DNA from 4 places in the Paenibacillus sp. 01T442 genome. Region 2 is predicted to be linked to each of the others. Evidence: riboswitches for the same ligand, from Rfam matches in the RefSeq annotation. Region 2 holds a riboswitch; each other region holds the start of a gene.
The links. Region 2 has a riboswitch for cyclic di-AMP ahead of AC1DLM_RS00105 (C40 family peptidase). Riboswitches for the same ligand answer to the same signal wherever they lie in the genome.
Positions count from the first base shown of each region.

Region 1: another riboswitch for cyclic di-AMP. It lies ahead of AC1DLM_RS14810 (stalk domain-containing protein); the one in region 2 lies ahead of AC1DLM_RS00105 (C40 family peptidase).
Region 3: another riboswitch for cyclic di-AMP. It lies ahead of AC1DLM_RS06195 (APC family permease); the one in region 2 lies ahead of AC1DLM_RS00105 (C40 family peptidase).
Region 4: another riboswitch for cyclic di-AMP. It lies ahead of AC1DLM_RS13480 (hypothetical protein); the one in region 2 lies ahead of AC1DLM_RS00105 (C40 family peptidase).

Region 1 covers NZ_JBFTPF010000014.1:251,507-256,279, reverse strand. The annotation lists gene AC1DLM_RS14825 (ethanolamine ammonia-lyase subunit EutB) at 1-992, shown strand, start outside; gene eutC (ethanolamine ammonia-lyase subunit EutC) at 985-1,677, shown strand; gene AC1DLM_RS14815 (YjcZ family sporulation protein) at 1,752-1,856, opposite strand; gene AC1DLM_RS14810 (stalk domain-containing protein) at 2,010-2,801, opposite strand; cyclic di-AMP (ydaO/yuaA leader) riboswitch at 2,806-2,958, opposite strand; gene AC1DLM_RS14805 (PspA/IM30 family protein) at 3,114-3,776, shown strand; gene liaF (cell wall-active antibiotics response protein LiaF) at 3,908-4,570, shown strand; gene AC1DLM_RS14795 (sensor histidine kinase) at 4,686-4,773, shown strand, end outside.
Region 2 covers NZ_JBFTPF010000001.1:3,689-8,461, reverse strand. The annotation lists gene AC1DLM_RS00110 (hypothetical protein) at 1-591, opposite strand, end outside; gene AC1DLM_RS00105 (C40 family peptidase) at 776-1,672, opposite strand; cyclic di-AMP (ydaO/yuaA leader) riboswitch at 1,676-1,838, opposite strand; gene AC1DLM_RS00100 (GNAT family N-acetyltransferase) at 1,935-2,447, opposite strand; gene AC1DLM_RS00095 (acetylxylan esterase) at 2,512-3,459, opposite strand; tRNA gene AC1DLM_RS00090 (tRNA-Gly) at 3,896-3,966, opposite strand; tRNA gene AC1DLM_RS00085 (tRNA-Pro) at 3,984-4,060, opposite strand; tRNA gene AC1DLM_RS00080 (tRNA-Arg) at 4,081-4,157, opposite strand; tRNA gene AC1DLM_RS00075 (tRNA-Gly) at 4,164-4,238, opposite strand; gene AC1DLM_RS00070 (AIM24 family protein) at 4,331-4,773, opposite strand, start outside.
Region 3 covers NZ_JBFTPF010000004.1:149,912-154,684, forward strand. The annotation lists gene AC1DLM_RS06180 (MBL fold metallo-hydrolase) at 1-25, shown strand, start outside; gene AC1DLM_RS06185 (MFS transporter) at 69-1,511, opposite strand; gene AC1DLM_RS06190 (N-acetyltransferase family protein) at 1,666-2,112, shown strand; cyclic di-AMP (ydaO/yuaA leader) riboswitch at 2,347-2,496, shown strand; gene AC1DLM_RS06195 (APC family permease) at 2,597-4,432, shown strand; gene AC1DLM_RS06200 (YqkE family protein) at 4,478-4,738, shown strand; gene AC1DLM_RS06205 (polysaccharide deacetylase family protein) at 4,750-4,773, shown strand, end outside.
Region 4 covers NZ_JBFTPF010000013.1:94,674-99,446, reverse strand. The annotation lists gene AC1DLM_RS13485 (glycine betaine uptake BCCT transporter) at 1-1,281, opposite strand, end outside; gene AC1DLM_RS13480 (hypothetical protein) at 1,502-1,918, opposite strand; cyclic di-AMP (ydaO/yuaA leader) riboswitch at 1,980-2,140, opposite strand; partial or broken gene AC1DLM_RS13475 (DUF2179 domain-containing protein) at 2,146-2,420, opposite strand; gene thpD (ectoine hydroxylase) at 2,481-3,392, opposite strand; gene AC1DLM_RS13465 (ectoine synthase) at 3,411-3,797, opposite strand; gene ectB (diaminobutyrate--2-oxoglutarate transaminase) at 3,810-4,773, opposite strand, start outside.

The sequences.
Region 1 (4,773 bases), on a different contig from region 2:
ACCTGGATCTCATTCAAGCAGCTTCGCGTATTGAAGTGCGGACAAGGTGTAATACGGAGATCGGGCATCGAGGTACATTGAGCAGCCGAGCACAGCCCAATCATCCGACCGATTCCTTGGAAGGGATGAAAGCTTCGCTATACGAGGCACTGAGCTATGGGATTGGGGATGCGGTTATTGGGATCAATCCCGTAACGGACCATCCACAGACGACCAAAGCGCTGCTAGAAGCGGCGAAGGAAGTCATGGAGACGTGGCGTATCCCGACGCAGAACTGTGTCTTAGCTCATGTGACGACACAGATGGAAGCGATCAAGCAGGGGGCCAGGGCTGATCTTATATTCCAGAGCTTGGCCGGTACGGAGAAAGGCAATCGCGCGTTTGGCATTCATAAGGCGCTTCTGGATGAAGCGGATGCCTTGATTCATAGAATGGGCAGTGCGGCGGGGCCGAATCGGTGGTATTTTGAAACGGGGCAGGGTTCGGAGCTATCTTCGGAAGCGCATCATGGCATAGACCAAGTGACGTTGGAAGCGAGATGCTACGGATTAGCTAGAATCTACAAGCCTTTTTTGGTTAATACGGTGGTAGGTTTTATCGGTCCAGAGTATTTGTACAATAGCAAGCAAGTTATACGTGCAGGCCTTGAGGATCATTTTATGGGCAAAATGCATGGTCTCCCGATGGGGGTTGATGTGTGCTATACCAATCATATGAATGCTGATCAAAATGATATGGATTCCTTAGCGGTCATGCTGGCTTCTGCTCATGTGAACTTCCTGATTGGCGTACCTATGGCGGATGACTGCATGCTCAATTACCAATCACTCAGCTACCACGATATTGCGACTTTACGCGAGTTGTTTGGGCGCGCGCCAGCACCAGAATTTCGAGATTGGCTGCAAGACATAGGCCTATGGTTGAACGGTACGCTAAGTCCGCTAGCAGGTGATTCTAGGCTATTCTGGCGAGGAGGTGGAAAGCGTGGATGAATTCGCTCGGATGAAAGCACTAACTCCGGCACGCATTGGCGTTTCTAGATCAGGTACACGTCCATTAACGAGTGAGTTACTGACTTTTCGATGGGATCATGCTAGCAGCGTGGATGCTGTGCACAATGAGGTGAGTTCTGCTCTCTTAGCAGAAATGAGGTGGCTCATCGTCGATTCTTGTGCAGAAACGAAGAATATGTATTTGAAGCGTCCTCATCTAGGGAGAGTATTGAAGCCCGAAAGCAAACAGGAGCTATTAGCGAAATGTCAGCTTAGGCCACAAGTGCAAATCGTAGTATCCGATGGGTTAAGTGCAAATAGCATCGAAGCGAATATGCGTGACCTGTATCCTGCCTTGCTGGATTCCTTGCGATTGCGAGGCTTAACAGCGGGAACGACAATCTATGTGAATCGCGGACGGGTAGGCTGTATGGATGCCATCGGAGATTTGTTAAATCCGGAATGTCTTGTGCTGCTTATCGGTGAGAGACCCGGTCTTGTGACTGCTGAGTCGTTAAGTGCGTACATGTGTTATAAGCCAAGAACGGGGGGAACGGATTCGGATCGGATGGTTATTTCGAACATTCATCGCGGTGGAACACCTGCCATGGAAGCGGGGGCGTATATTGGGGGAATGCTGGAAGAAATCTTGAAGCAGCGAACGAGTGGCATCGAATTCAAATGAAAAAGCCCGGCTGCTGAAGCCTCGTAATGAGAAGCTTCAGCAGCTGGGTTTATTTTCGCAGGCGGAAGATGGTCCTAGTAGAAAGTAGCAAGAATGATGACCAACAGTACATAAAGTACAAGAACTAAACCTGCGGAACTTCCGTATCCTGGCGTTCCACAACCAACTGCAGCTGACATAGTATCCCCTCCGGTTTTGAATGTGGGTTAAACACTATATAACATATGTGGGTGGGAACCCTGTTGATTGGACATATGCCCTTATTGAGTGGAACATTCAACTACAAAAAGAGCTGCCCTTGTATGACTCTTAGGGCAGCTCTCTCCATGCATTTAATTGGGAATTTGATACACTTTAATCTTCTGGAAGCCAAAGCTTTGTAATGATTTCCTTGAGCCTGGAATAAAGATGTCCATGCGATTTCCTTTAATGGATCCGCCCGTATCTGTTGCGTAGACGTACATGCCGCCTTTAGGAAGCCCGCTAAACGAATAGCCTTCAATATAAAGCTTCGTGCCAAGTGGAATGACGGAAGGATCAACAGCAACTGTGCCAATTGCTAGTGGGTTGCCCATGTAATCAATGGCTCCATACCCGCCATTTTCAGAAGGATCTGCCGAATAAGCTGTAGATTCGAATACTTGATAATCAGGTGCATGTTGCTCTCCATCTTTACTTAAGATAGCTAGATTACTGCTTGCATCCCACTGTACAGGTACGCCTGCGGTTGTGGAAAGGAAGCGAAGAGGTACATATACACGTCCATTTTGATACTGAGAAGCTCCGTCTAAGATGACCGTTGCATCATCAACGTTAGCTTCTTTTTGCCCTGAAACKAAGGTAATCGTATGATTGTCGTTATTTAGTGTTACCTTAATCTGATTGCCATCTTTCTGCCAGTTGACCGTATATCCGAGCTTCTCCGTTACAAATCGAAGCGGGACTTGGGTGGTGTGGTTGCCATCCAGAAATGGCTGTGCATCAGGAAAATGGATCAGTTCATCATTGACTTGCACTTTCACGGCCATTTCAGCTGCTTGAGCTGTAAATGGGGAAAGAAAGCCTCCAGCCAATACTGCTAGTGAGGCAGCTAGGCTAGTTAACCCTTTGGTAAGCTTATTCAATTGGTAATCCTCCTTCTTGAGCCTTCGAGGTTAGTTGACGGGTTCGGGAAGAAGGTTCTCCCTAGTCTGCTCCAAGCTGAAGCAAATATTCACCCCAAGTATTTCGTCCCCCGTACCAGTGCCTGCATATATGCACTAGACTCGGCTTCAAATATTTTAGCATCACTGGCATGCTTGGGCAACGACCAAAATATGGTTATGCCCATTTATACTAGACTTAGGTCTAGGTTCAAAAACAGTCGATAGTCGGTTTTAGAACCTCAGAAATTGAGCTACCATAAGAGTATGATGATGGATGAGGGGCGATTGTACATGAATAATAATAAGAATCGGGAAATGGATCCTACTAATATATTTGACCGTATTGGCAAAATGGCTGAAACCGTCTGGCACGAGACGATCGGCAAAACGAATCCAGCCACTTCTGACGACGGTAGCCAGATCGCACAGCTTGAGGAACGCTATGAGGAAGCGCTGCAAGCAACGATTGCCTTGCGCAGTAACATCGCGCGAGCGGAAGAGATGGCGAAGCTGCGCGGTGAGCAGGCCGAGCTTGCGATGCGCGCTGGCGAAGAAGATCTAGCGCGGCTTGCCCTGCAAGAGAAGCTGAACGAGGAAGCCGCGAGCGAGCACTACCGCGCGCAGTACGCGAGCAGCCAGGACTTGTGCCTGGCGCTCGCAGAGGAACTGCGCGGGCTGCGTGCGGGACACGCAGCCGAGGATGAGCAGCCGCGCGGCGGGCTGCACGGCAAAGAGGCTCGCGACACATGGCGCGAGCTGGAGGTCACCGGCCGCGAGCTCGGCCGGGAGGCGTTGCAGGGGCTACGCGTAGCGGGCCGCCTGTCGAAGGAGACGCTGAAGGAAGCCGGTGGCAACCTTCAACACGAACTGCGCGCGCTGCGCAGCAAGCTGCAGCATGAGTGGCAGCAGGAGCAGCGTTCTCGCGGTGAGCGAGACCCGCACGACAGCAAATAGTCATGGACGGTGACCTCCACGAAAGCAAAGCCTTGATCTATAAGGATTTGCATCTTGGAGGTCGTCKATTCTTATGGTATGCTAGGAATCGTATGAACGAAAGAGAAATGGCAGCCAGAGGAGGTGCATCGATGGGAGAGGAAACGAAAAATAACCGCAGCCGGAATACAGCGCTTTTGCTGATTGGAGCCGGTATTTTTTTGCTTCTGGAACATACCATAGGCTTTTTTCCCGTTATGGCCGTAATCCTTATTTTGCTGGGCATTCATCGTGTTCGTTCACGCAAAGAGCGCAAGGGCTATGTGCTGATGGGGATTGGTGCCGTCATATTATTCGGTGATCATCTTACCATTGTCATTTCGGTTGTGTTGATTTCATTAGGTTTATTTTTCATTCGATCCAAGCAGATTCATAAAGATGATACGTATACCCAAAAGCAGAAGATTGTTGATAGCCTTCGCCTAGGCCGAGAACCATGGATTCAACGGAATTCCTCGACGTGGTACTTGGTGGGAGAAACGTATATGGATCTTTCCATGGCAATTCTCGAGCAAAAAGAAACGACAGTTATCCTACAAGGTGTTGTAGGAGATATTGATATAAAGGTGCCTGACGATATCGGCGTTTCCGTCACAGCTTCCGTCATGCTGGGTCAGCTTCAAATCGCGGAAGAAAAAGAGTCAGGTGTGATGAACAAAGTCGTTTGGCAATCGCAGAATTATGGGCATTGTGACCATCGGGTGAAACTCATACTTTCTTTCATCGTAGGAGATATAAAGGTCAAAGTATTGTAACTTTCTTTAAATAGTAGAAAATATAGTCTCATATATACATGGGCTATATTTTAGATAAACGAGACCGTTTTTAGAGGACGGTGTAGTCGTTTATTTCAAGGGGGTACTTCACCAAGTGGACGGCTACAAACGACGATTAACGAACATGATCTGGCGCAGCATGGGGGAAGCCATCCTATTTAGCTTCGCCGTTTTCGGAGCTA
Region 2 (4,773 bases):
ATAACCTTCTGAGTGAACATAATCCCCTAGCATGAACGTGGAAGCATCCGCCGAATCGGCATGTGTAAGAAAGAGCAGCGCTACCTTATCATCCCCAACCACAAATCCAACCTGTTCCTTCACCTGAAATTTCTCAAGAATTTTGCCATGATGTGATCTCACGATATGATGGAACCGCCAAATGCCATCTTCCTGAATGATAAAATAAAGCACACGATTGCGATGCGCATTGCTAAACTCCCGCGTCACACCGATCATACATACCTTCTCACCAACACGTAAATATTCATCAATCACATAAGATTTCAGTCGTAACCGGTTCACATTCTTGCTCTGAATATAAGTTTCCATCTCATCTATGGAGCGCTGATCCCTCGGATCTTGTTTTGTTGCGTAAAATACTTCTTTAATGAACGTATCTGTTTGGAATTGCCTAGCCCCTTTGAAATGGTTATACGAATGAAAAAATTGCTTAATCACGACCCGAATGTCTTCTGGTATGGCAGGACCTGTTTCCACGTTATACATGCGATCTGTTCGACCCGACAATTTAATTTTATGAAACAAGCTTTTCCAGACACTGACTTGCATGCCGCACGCGCCACCTACTTTCTTCCAACCATTGTTTCATTATAGGCTATAATTCTCAAAAATTCGATAAAAATCGCACAAATTCGCGCAAAAAAAAGAGCATCTGCCGCTTTGCTTTCCATATAGAAAGTCATAGCGAACATACGCTCTTATACCAGTACTTATACTTGATTTTGCAGCTATTTTATAACACGCGTTTGGCACCTACATATCTGGAGCCCCAATAGGAGCTAGCGAGACTATCAACCGTTACACCAACGGATGTTGTCGAGGAAATGAATTGATTATTTCCGATGTAAATGCCTACATGGTTGACGATACCAGAAGCAAAGAAGACGAGGTCTCCCGCTTTCAAATCCGTCACTCTTGCCCCCGCATTATCGTACATTTGCACGGAGGTGCGTGGCAGCTCGATACCTTTGGCCTCGTATACATAACGAACGAATCCAGAGCAATCGAAGCCCTTAGGTGTAGTTCCTCCCCATCGGTACGGTGTCCCTTTGAACGTCGTTGCAGCTTGAATAATTTGAGCTGCAATGGATGACTGAACGACCTTGGCCACTGGGGCTGCTAGAGCTACTGGTGGCGGTGCAATCCAGGCTGGCTTATGAGTCTTGCCGTCCTCTTCCACGATGGCAATTTTATTCGCATCGTTCCACGCAATCGCAGATCCAAACGTCTCTGTAACAAAGCGTAGAGGGACATAGGTACTCCCTTTAACCAAAGTTGGACTGCTCTCTAATTCAACTAACTTACTGTTCACGATCGCTTGCTCTTCGTCCGTTGTGAGTTGAATCGCCTGTTCTTTGTTCTTAAGCGTGACGACGACTTCATCGCCTTGCTTCGCCCATCCCACTTGATAACCTAATTTCTCCGACAACACACGTAGTGGCACCTGAAGTGTACCTTCCGTATCAATAAACGGCTGTACTTCCGGGAACTGCACCAAGTCATCATTGACTTGAACCTTCACCGAAGAGGTGTCTGGGGCAGCAGCATGCGTGGATGGAGCGGCGAACAGGAAAAAGGCTGCGCCTACAAGAGCGCATGAACAAATAAAGCTTTTGGTAAAAAGTTTCAAAACGTTGTGCCTCCTTGAAGCCTCCGAGGTTAGTTGACGGGTTCGGGAAGAGGTTTTCCCTAGCGCACCCCATTAGCCTATGGCTAACTGAGCATTCATTCACCCCAAGTAAAGAAGTCCCCCGTACCAGAGCTTTCGATGCTCCGAGATTCGGCATTTTTTGTCTATATTAGACTAGCATAGTTCGTTTTAGGATGACAACTTTTGCGAGATGGTAAGTGTTTCCTTTGCTATGTAAAGTACAAAAAAACAGCCACTCTTTTCAGAGCAGCTGCTTATACACCTCGGTAAATAGAATATGCTTACAGGGATTAAATTCATTTTCTGTCATCGGACTAGGATAACTCATGATGTTGAGAGGCAATTTCAGTTGACCTTCTCTGAGTGGTGGCTGTGCATAAGGAAATAGGTTCAAATGGAAGCCGCAGCGCTTATAGAATTCAATTCTCCGCGTAGCATCTGAGGCAGTCGGAGGCTCGACTTCAAGTACGATAGGGGTACTTGCACGGCTCATATACGTCGTCAGCATTTGCTTGCCAATCCCACCGCCTCTTATGGCAGCGTTGACGGCGATATGTTCCACAAATCGAAACGTACTAAAGTTCCAACTGGCCAAGAAGCCAAGTAGTTGCCCTTGAGCATCTCTCTCGACATCGATGCTGTAATTAGGATGAGATAACAGTGCTCGCTGACCTTCATACGTCCTTATTTCCGTTACAGGAAAAGCGGCTTCCATCAGCTCGAATACCTCTTCAAATGAATCCACTTTTTCCATTTGTCAGCACCTCCCTTCAAGTTAGTAATAGGTTATCCAAGTGTGAAGCCTCTTACTTCAGACCTTACCATTTTGAGAAAAAGGCATGTGCCGCTGCATGAGAGCCAGGAGGTGTCGCGTGCCCCATGAAGGGGTACACTTCAATCGATTTGTGTGCTGATTCGATTCGGTTATACGCAGCGAAAATCGCTTCTGGCAAGCAGCACGTATCCTTCAATCCTACCGTAACGTGAACAGGCTGCTCAATTCGATCGCCCAAATTCACGATATCGAAATAGGAAACTGTTCGCAGTACATCTGGCAGATATTCTGGGAACCGGGTAACGAATTCCGCTGCCTCACTAAGTGAGCTGACCGATTGCAACAAGCCCAAATCCATGTGGCATAGATTCGGTACATGGGCAACGGTTGACCGAATACGCTTCTCAAGCGCGGTTACGAGTAGGGCAAGCCCTCCGCCCTGGCTTCCGCCGTATACGAATACCCGCTCACTGTCGATTTCTGGTTGCTCTAACGCGCAGTGTACAGCACGCAAGGAATCGATCGCAACTGCACGATAGTAGCTCGTCTCCGCGTCGAGAATCCCCTGTGTAATCCAGCCCCTCGTCATGCCAGTCTCCTGTGGCAGCAGGTTACCGCTTTCGCCGCCTTGCCCGCGTACATCAACCGCAAGTACCGCATACCCCATAAGCAACCAAGCAGCATGATCCTCGGGTCTTCCCTTGGAGCCCGTATAGCCTGGGAATGTAACAATACAAGGTACCTTCTTAGACTTGCTCTCAGCATTAGGCAGTAACAACCAAGCATGAATCGGTGTTTCCGCAGCACCCTGCAAGACGATCTTATTCACTTCCGCTTGTATAAAAGGTGATGCTACCGGCTCTCTTGTATAGGATGCATCTTGCGTAGCTTCCGTATATGCACGCTCCCAGAATGCAGCCAGATCAGCAGGCGCCGTTAACTGCGATTGATACTGGTGTAACCCCTGAATACGATTTTCAATAGCGTTCATTTCGGTAAGTCCCCTTTGCATGTTTTTCCCATTTTAACCTAGATACACGTGTATGACTATTGGAAAATATGAATATGAAACGGAACATCGATGCTCTATGTCGATGAATCTGTCGGTTCTTCTGCGAACGCAAGAAGACTCCCGATTCGTGTTTAGATGTATAAACTACAGCTAATTTACTCGAATCTGACGTATTTTCGTGATTACATGGAGAAAGTACATTTAATTTATATGAAATTTGAAGAATCGACCAAATCGAAGGAATTTAACTACAGGAATACAGTTAAACTTTCGAATTCGAGAAATACGCTTCAAATAGATGGAGAAAATCCAGTTAAATTGCGGGAAGTAGGTTTATTACTCATCGAGCCCTAAAGGGTTCAATTCCCTAATAATGAAGAAAAAGACCACCCGAAGGTGGTCTCTTTCTTCTGTAAGCGGGCGGCGGGAATCGAACCCGCGCGATCAGCTTGGAAGGCTGAAGTTCTACCATTAAACTACGCCCGCATATAAAAAATCTAAAATGGTCGGGACGACACGATTTGAACATGCGACCCCCTGCTCCCAAAGCAGGTGCTCTACCAAGCTGAGCTACGTCCCGTAGTGAATATAAAGTGTAAATGGCGCGCCCTGAGAGATTCGAACTCCCGACCTTTTGATTCGTAGTCAAATACTCTATCCAGCTGAGCTAAGGGCGCAAATATTGGAGCGGAAGACGGGGATCGAACCCGCGACCCTCGCCTTGGCAAGGCGATGCTCTACCGCTGAGCCACTTCCGCACGGTGTAATTTCTCTTTCGCTCATCAAGTGATTCTCTGAGGCGACAAGGAATAATATATCAGGTATTCAAAACAAATGCAACTATTTTTTATTATTTTATGAAAACGCCCCCAAATGGCAGCACTTCCCGTGCTATGCGGCGCAGTAAGCTATCCGATTTCATATGCTCGTCCAACTTGGGATCTGGCTTACAAGGCTGCATAAGCACATGCCCATGCCCCGTAATCTCCCAGTGATAATTCATATGCTGACTTGCCAGAGTGTTGCCGTATACACAGAGGCGCAGCTTAGCTTGCCGCGGATAGGCAACAAGGCAACTCACATCAACATACAAAGGCTCCACAGCATCCAGGGCCATGTGATGTATAGGGCCAGCTGTTAGCAAACCTAGACTGCCGGGACCGTGAAACTGCATTTTAACTAAATCTTGCGTGATCAACGTGTTCTTCACACTCTGTAGATGCGTTGTAAAGGTCACACCTTCCGTATAGAACAGCACATGTCGAAATTCAAACAATAGATCATCTTCGGCTT
Region 3 (4,773 bases), on a different contig from region 2:
CGCATGGGATGGCATGGTCATATGATTAAAAACGCGCACCGATAACGTATCGGTGCGCGTTTATGCTTTTATTCAGTTGCGGTTGCAGCCACAACTGGGCTTCCTACCGAATCCGTTGTGACGAGTCCCGTAAGCCTCTTTTTTGCATAGCTTCTGTATAGAATCGAGCTTCCTATCGTTATAAGCGCAACCACCGCCATCCCCCAGATGAGGTTGTCAAAAGCACGTTCAAGCGGCAGGGCTTTCTGCCAGACCAGTGCGCTCCCCGAGAGCGCAACGGCGAACGCGCCACTAAAAAATTGCAGCAATTGGAACAAGCCCATGCCCGAGCCGATGCGATCTGTGGTCAATTGCCGGGAGAGCTCATTGGATACAGCGCTGGAAAGTGTCGTAAAGCTGATGCTGACTAGGATGTAGAGTGCAGCAATCCAGTAAGAGGAATAGCTTGCAGTCAGGGCAAGCCCTACGGTTGAAACTAGCATCAACCATGGTACGTAGCGGAGTAACGCCGTATTCCCATAGCGGTCAATGATGCGACCCACACGGTTGGAGACGAGCATAGCCAACAAAGCGCCAGGGAAGAGCAATAGTCCCGAAGTAAGCGGAGCTAAACCGAAAACCCGCGCAAGCATCTGTGGCGCAAGGAACAAGAAGCCAAAGCTGATCATATAGGAAAACACGCCGATTGCGCTGAGCGCCATATAGGGTCTGTCGCCGAATAGGGCAGGCTGCACGAACGGTTGTGAGGCTCGGCGAATGCGCAGAGTGAATAGGGCAATCGCAATGACGCCTGCTAGGAGTGCGATCAGACTCTTAGACGTAAGGAAGAGCAGCAACCCCGTCGTCCCAATCCCGAGGAGCAGAGCACCGATGAAATCGAACGAGCCGCTTTCTGGTTTTTCTTTTGGCAGCAGGATGAGAAAGATAGGAATAAGCAGCAGCGTGACCGCTGTAATGACGAACAGGAAATGCCAGCCCAAATACTGAACGATGGATCCCCCTGCGACGGGGCCTAGTCCCAAGCCAAGTGAAGCTGCGGAAAGGATGAGCGACATGGCTCTGCCTCTACGAGACAACGGAATGTAGCGGGTTACGAGTACGATACCAAGCGAAGGGATCGCACCTGCGCCGGATGCTTGAATCAACCGCGTAAACAGCAACAGTCCGAAGCTGTCCGTGAACAACCCTAGAATGGAGGCGCCGCCTAGCGAGAGCAGGGCAATGACGTAAAGCCTGCGAATAGGCACGAAGTCGGACAAGCGGCTGTAGGTGATCGATGCGATGGCGAAAATGATTGAATACCCCGTAACAATCCACGATGCCGTTGAAGGACTGAGCTCGAATTGTACGGAAATTTTGGGCAGAGCCAGATTGAACATCATCGTGTTCATGATGACAAGTACAATCGTAAAACAGAGCAACCATGAGACAGGCGTTTCTCGTAAGCGGCCAGGCATCTCAGGTTGAGCATGTGTTGTTCCTTGAGCTGAAGAGGTTGCGTTGTCTGACATGGTACACCTTCCGATCTAAACTATAATATATTTTGTGACAGTTTATCATGGCGGGTAGGGTGTGTCAATGAATTGGCCTGTATTAAATCAGTAAAGGGTTGAATATTTATACATATAATTGTATTATCATTCATAAAACACATGGAGGAATACGATGGGACACGTGATAAGAAAAGTGGAAATTGAAGATTTGGAGGTATTAACAGAGTTGATGTATGTCTATATTGTAGGCTTTTATAAGAAGCCACAGCCGTTAAGAACTGATATTCATCGACTGATTAGTAACTTGCTTCAGGAACAAGGCGGTATACAGTTTGTTGTCGACCAAGAGGGAGAGCTCGTAGGCTTTGCGACCCTGTATTTTTCTTGGAGTACGATGAAGGCAAATCCCATTACGATCATGAATGACCTCTTCCTTCTCGAGTCTTACCGGGGGACCGCAGCAGAAGAAGACTTGTTCCAGAAGTGCCAAATCTACTCCAAGGAAAACGGCTATGCCTTCATGTCATGGATCACCGCGCCTGACAATCATCGTGCACAACAGTTTTTTGACAAAATGGGCGGAACTCGCGTGGATTGGGTGAATTACACGATTATTTAAAGGAAGCGGTTCATCCAACAGAATGTTCGCACGAACCAGTAACTTTGACGGACTGAAACCTTGTTAATAAGTTAAAATACCCTGATTACCTACGAGAATGGAAGATAATCAACGAATCAGGTAATTGTAAGCGAATTATCGGGTGAAACGTGAGGTCGGAGAGTGCTTTTTACGTTTTTTCCCTCCTTTACTATGTTGGTAGAAGAGAGTAGTATTCAACACGTACATGAACAGTTGAATATTTCGCTTAATTTTCTTTTAAGAAAAGCGGGGGAACCACGAGTAACATGGGGTGAATAACGGTACGGATTCAGTACCTTTTAGGGCAGATTTCTCGCGGCCCGAACCCGGCAGCTAACCTCGTAAGCGAACGTGAGAAAGGAGAACGTGTGTTCAAAACACAAGGTCGATCCTTGTGTTTTTTTGCGTCCATTTTTCAAAAATATAGTATTGATATGGCTTTAATTGGAGGAACAACGGCGAAATGACAAGTGATTCATTGAAAAAAATTGTGTTCGGTAAGCCGCTAAAGTCGAGTGAGATTGAGTCGGAGAAAATGCCTGTCTGGAAAGCCCTCCCTATCTTGTCGTCAGATGCCTTATCATCCGTATCGTATGGGACGGAGCAAATTCTGTTAGAGCTCGCGACAGTGGGGGTTGCAGCTTTTGCCTTCTCATTGCCGATTGCGGTTTCGATTATTGCTTTGATTCTACTGCTCGTGTTGAGCTATAGACAAGTGATCGAAGCGTACCCGATGGGCGGCGGCGCCTATATGGTGACGAAAGAAAATTTAGGCATGGTGTGGGGACGTCTTACCGGTGTCTCTCTGCTAATCGACTATACCTTAACCGTAGCCGTTTCGATATCGGCTGGTGTCCAGGCGATTACCTCGGCATTTCCATCGGCTGTACCGTACATTGTTCCGCTGACCATCTTACTGGTTTGGATTATGGTCTGGCTGAACTTGCGAGGTACTTCCGAATCAGGAACGGTATTCGCGATTCCAACGTACTTTTTTATTCTTTGTATCCTTTTGTTAGTGGGTAAAGGTATTTTCGATTTACTGACAGGATCTATGAATACACATGCGATCGAATTCGCACCAAGCGCAGCAACGAACTCATTAACCTTGTTCGTACTTCTCAAAGCGTTCTCGTCCGGTTGTTCAGCTGTAACGGGGATCGAAGCGATCTCCGATGCCGTGCCGCATTTTAGAACGCCATCTGTCAAAAATGCCAAACGAACACTCCTCTCACTAGGCGGTCTGTTGGCCATCGTGTTCGGTGGTGTAACGCTGATTGCCTTAGGGTATGGGGTGGCACCGGATCATAACGGTCATACATCGGTTCTTTCGATGGTAACGGAGCAAGCCTTTGGCCGAGGTGTGATGTACTACGCGACGCAAATCGCGACAATGCTAATCTTGGTGCTCGCTGCGAATACAAGCTTCAATGGCTTCCCGATCTTGGCGTCCATCATGGCCCAAGACAAAAACTTCCCGCGCATGTTCTCCTTCCGTGGGGATCGGCTTTCGTATCACTATGGCATTATTACGCTAGGCGTATTAGCCAGCCTGTTATTGATTGGCTTTAAAGGTAAAACCGATGCACTTATTCCGCTTTATGCGATTGGCGTATTTTTATCTTTTACACTTGCTCAGACGGGGTTGGTTCGTAAATGGCTCAAAGAGCGGGTATCTGGCTGGATCGGGAAGTTGATCATTAACGGCCTGGGTGGTATTGTCTCCCTTGCGGTTCTTATCATTTTCTCCGTTACCAAATTTAGCGAGGGTGCTTGGATTGTCATTATCATTACACCGATCCTCCTCTGGCTCATTACGAAAATTAGTCACCATTACGACGACGTAGCCAAACAGCTGCGGATTGATATCACACAAGACCGTGTGTGTACCAAAGAGCCGGTCATTATCGTACCTGTGGCTGGGATTCACAAAGCGGTAGAGCAGACCCTGAACTATGCCAAATCGCTCTCGCCTAACGTCATCGCGTTCTATGTCTCCTTCTCGGATGAGGACGAAGAATCGATGCAGGAGAAGTGGCAGATCTGGGATCCAGGTGTTCGACTCGTAGTGTTCAAATCACGCTACAGAACGATTCTGAAGCCGCTGGCTGAATTCATTGATCGCATCGACACGCATATGTCGGAGAAGCAGTCGATCATGGTTATTCTCCCGCAATTCATGCCGAAGAAATGGTGGCACCGTCTGCTCCATAATCAATCTGCGGCGCGGATTCGTTCGAAGCTTCAAGCCGATAAGGATATCGTTGTTGCAACAGTGCCGTATCATTTACATCAATAGAAGTGTACAATAATAGGGAGAACTTGTAGACGAGGTGACCTTATTATGGTGAAAAAGAAAGCAAAGATTACGCCAGCTGCGGCTAGCGTGCAAGATAAACCTGCAACGCTGAAGGATCTGCTGCGTCCGGAAATACTGGAAGGGCTCAAAGCCCAGGCTGACGCGATGAAAGCGGAAGAGCAAGCGAAGAAGGATGCAGAAAGAGCCAGGGTAGAGGCTGCTCGCAAGGCGGAAGAGAAACGTCTTGAGAACGATTTTGCCTATCAGCTGGAGAAAAGTAAATTAGACTGGCGGAAACATAAATGAGGGGGCGCACGATGTGCCTCCTTTTCTTTATAAGT
Region 4 (4,773 bases), on a different contig from region 2:
GTTTGGATTACCTTTGGTTGAGAGCATGCCCAAAACAAAAGTGGCTGAGTCAGCAGATGTAACAAAAAACGTAATAATCAATAAGGTGGCAATAAAAGCAATAATCCCCCCCATAGGCAGCTGCTCTAGTGTTAAAAATAAAGCAGATGTAACATCCTTTTCAGCCGCGGCCGCAATCGGATAATGATCAAACAACTCTAAGTGCAACCCTGTTCCTCCGAATACAGAAAACCAAACGAAGCTAAATAAACTTGGGATCAAGAGAACACCTAATACAAACTCCTTGATTGTTCTGCCTTTGGAAACACGTGCAATAAAAGTACCGACAAAAGGACCCCAAGCTATCCACCATGCCCAATAAAATAACGTCCAGACACCAACCCAGGTTCCCTGTGTAAACGGAGTCATTCGTAGGCTCATGTACACAATATTTTGCAAATATCCCCCTAAAGTAGAAGTAAATAAATCCAGAATGAAGGAGGTAGGGCCAACTACAAATACGAAAGTCATTAGCAAGACGGCTATAATTAAATTGGTATTGCTCAATATTCGGATCCCTTTGTCCAAGCCTGTCGTGGCCGAGAGCAAGAATAAAACCGTAACCACTGCAATAATGACCACTTGAACAAATGGACTTATTGAAATACCGAACATATGATTTAATCCGCCATTAATCTGAAGTGCACCTAAACCAAGCGAGGTGGCAACACCAAATACAGTAGCAATGATGGCAAGTGTATCTATCACACCTCCAACCCATCCCTCTGATATCTTGCCAAGAATGGGTGAAAAGACGGCGCTAATTAGCCCCCTCTTACCTTTCCGGAATTGAAAGTAAGCTAAGGCTAGCGAAATGATGGTGTAGATTGCCCATGGATGAACTCCCCAATGGAAAAAGGAATAACGCATGGCTAGTCGTGCAGCTTCTATGGATGCTACAGAAGCTCCTTCAGGAGGGGATAAAAAATGGGATAATGGCTCAGACACCCCCCAAAAAACAAGCCCAATCCCCATTCCAGCACTAAACAACATAGCGAACCAAGATGCTGTTGAATATTCAGGCTCATCTTCATCTTTTCCCAGTTTAATCCTTCCGTACTTACTAAACGCAAGATAGAAAGCAAAGAGTAAGATACCAAACGTTGAAATTAAGAAAAACCATCCAAAATTATTAATCGAAAAGTCGAAGAGTGAAGTCGCGGAATCAGCCAGCTTATTAGGGGCAAGAGCTCCCCATAAAACAAAAGCCAAAATAATAACAATTGAAATATACAAAACCATTTTTATAACCATCCCTATATACTATTTTATATTAATCATTACCTAATTAGGAAATATAATGCATTAAAATGCCATTTCATCTGATCCGAAACAAAATATAGCCCATCAAACCACAGCTTTAAACACATAGTTGTGGTTTGATGAGCTCTTACTTTTTACTCTCTTCTATTTAAACTCTACAAGTTTCCATAAACAACTTAGGAAATGTATCGACCTACCTTTAAGGCAAAAGAGATGATACCTCATTGTTCGTGTTTATGTACGTAAATTGGTTAGCACCCAGGCCTCTATATGCACTCCTTGACTTATCCCCTTTTGTTACAACGTGTATCGACTCAGAGCCCCACTCTTTACAAATTTGAATATACCTGCTGCATAGATTAAAACTAATTTCAAATAAATAAACTTTACTTATTTGGATATCAGGGAGCACCCAAGTCGCGGCATCTTCGGTGTCAACCATAATAATCGAATCCACACCCATAGCTTCCAGCTTTTTCTTTCCATACTTATTGTTCGTGAGTGCATAATATTGAATGCCTTTTGAACGTAATAGATGAATGAAATCTTTTCCCGCTCGGTTCGGAGCATTGACCAGTACATACTCAGATGAATTGGATTCTTCCTTGTTTTTCATTTTACTTTTCCCCCTTTGAGAGGCAACGAAAATTAGCCTTTAAGCCACACTCCTCCTCGTTACCTCTACACAATTACGCTTACGAAGTTAGCTGTCGGATTCGGACCTGAGAATAGCCCTACTCAATACATCTGAGATTCACCCCAACTGTGCATGCTGCCATACACCTGCTTACTTGGTTCCCCCGCTCTTGCCTCGTGCAAGACTCAGCGCTTACCCATGCCTGCTTATTTCCGAATCATTTTCAACCAGAAGCCACCATGCAAGCTCTTTGGTTCAAGCGTAATAATAAACGCTTTCGAATCCACGTTGCGAATGCAGGCGTATAAAAACTTTTCATTTTTTCTTCGTGCCAATACTTCCAAAACCAATCGTTCTCTTCTATCATGCTAATCGCAGCGGCTGTATATTTCTCCCCTTTTAAAGTCAGGATCATACGGAGTGTGAAACAAGAAACATACACGATTTGAATGCCTAGAATGCTGCTTAATATTGCTAACACACCGCTTCACCTCTTTGATTACCGATGAGGACCTCACTAGGAAGATCCTTAAACATCATGTCATGATAAGCGTTCAGCGATAAAATCTGGTCTAGGTCCCTTACCTGAGTAAGGAGCATTGAGTTTATTCAGCATACTATTATATACAATGAAAACATTGCTGCGCGGATCTGGGGTAATATTACTATTTGAACCGTGCATTAAATTACAATCGAATAGGAGGATGGAGCCAGCTTTACCCGTAGGTGCAACAATACCGCCTTGTTTGGCAAGCTGTTTTAGACTCTCTTGGTCAGGAACCCCATATTCTTGACGGCGAAGCGAGGATTTATAATTCTCATCCGGCGTTTCCCCGACACAGGAAACAAACGTACGATGTGAGCCAGGTATAACCATAAGGGGACCGTTATTGGCATGATTATCTTCTAACGCAATTGAACAGCTAAGCGCTCGCATTCTCGGCATCCCATCTTCCACATGCCAAGTTTCAAAATCCGAATGCCAATAAAACTCTTTACCTGTAAATCCTTGTTTAAAATTAATTCTGGATTGATGGATATAGGTTTGGCTACCCAGAATTTGATTAACGATATCTTGTATACGTGGATCCGAAGCCATTTGTTTGAACACTTCGTCATCCCGATGCACAGCGAATATAGATCTAATTTCATCATTCCCTGGTTCTCTGATCACTTCAGGCTTCTGCACTTCTTTGCTTTGCTCCCAAAGTCTTGCTAGCTCTTGCTTCCAGAATTGAACCTGTTCCTCGGTAAAAAAGGATTCCAAAAACAAATAACCATTTTCCTCGTAAAATGTAAGCTGGTCCTTACTAATTTCTGTCTGATTAATTGTAGGGTTATAAACCACCAGATCCTGCCGCTCCAGTAGCTTTGGCTCCTGATAGATTCTTGATGGATAGCTGTCTTGCATGCTCGATCGATTCACCGTAATTTGCCCCTTGGATGTTAACATGGATTGCCACTCTCCTTATTAGATTGGGTCTAACGGGTATGTCCCTTCAGCATCATGAACTTCTCGGCCTGTTGTAGGCGGATTAAACACACAAATCATACGCATATCCGTTCTACCGCGCAGCAGATGTTTCTCATGACCGTTTAAGACATAGAGGGTTCCTGCGGAAATGGGATAAATCTCTTTGCTTTCGAGGACTTCAATCTCACCGTCTCCTTGAATACAGTACACGGCTTCAACATGATGTTTGTACCATATCTCTGTTTCAGTACCGGCTTTAATCGTCGTATCGTGCAAAGAGAAGCCTACCTGGTCACTTTTCACAAGCAATCGTGTACTATACCAAGTTTCTGTATCTACATGGAATTCAGTGCCGACTCTTTCGGCTAATTGTCTTACAATCATGTCCTGCTCCTCCTATGCCTGTTTACTTGTCAACTTTAATTCTGCAGCAATTTCTTCCATACTTTCTCGTAAAATGTCCAATCCTTGGACTAAGCCTGCTTCATCAATGATTAACGGCGGCATAATTTTGGCAACCTCACTGTCGGTTCCAGAGGTTTCCATGATCAGTCCCTTCGAGAAGGCACGTTCGGATATTCTCTCTGCTACGCCACTAATTTCGAAGACAATACCTTGCATAAGTCCTCTTCCTCTGACCTTCCCTTTTAATTGTGGGTAAGAGGCTACCATTTCTTGCAGACGGATATTCAGCAGCTTGCCTTTCTCCATAATACTCGTCGAGAATTGCTCATTCTCCCAATACCGAAGCGCTTCCGAGGCTGTAATGAAGGCCAAATTGTTGCCTCGGAAAGTACCGTTATGTTCACCAGGTTCCCAAATATCCAGTTCAGGTCGAATCAGTGTCAACGCCATTGGCAAACCATAACCACCGATGGACTTGGACAGACAGATAATATCCGGTTTAATTCCTGCCTCTTCGAAGCTGAAGAAAGTTCCCGTTCTTCCACAACCCATCTGTACATCATCGACGATGAGTAGAATACCTTGCTCTTTACATAACGTATCAAGACTGCGCAACCATGAAATGCTCGCCTCGTTGATTCCGCCTTCACCTTGAATCGTTTCCACGATGATCGCAGCCGGCAGCGAGACGCCGCTTCCCGTATCTTGAATATAATTTTTCATGTATTCAATTGTGTCGACGCCCTCACCCATATACCCGTCATATGGCATAGATACCGTATGATGTAAGGGAACACCTGCACCTCTTCGCTTGAATTTATTGCCTGTTACGGATAAAGCACCGAGCGTCATCCCATGGAAGGCATTCGTAAAACCAATAACCGTTGATCTTCCCGTCACCTTACGGGCAAGTTTTAATGCGCTTTCTACAGAATTAGCACCTGTTGGACCAGGA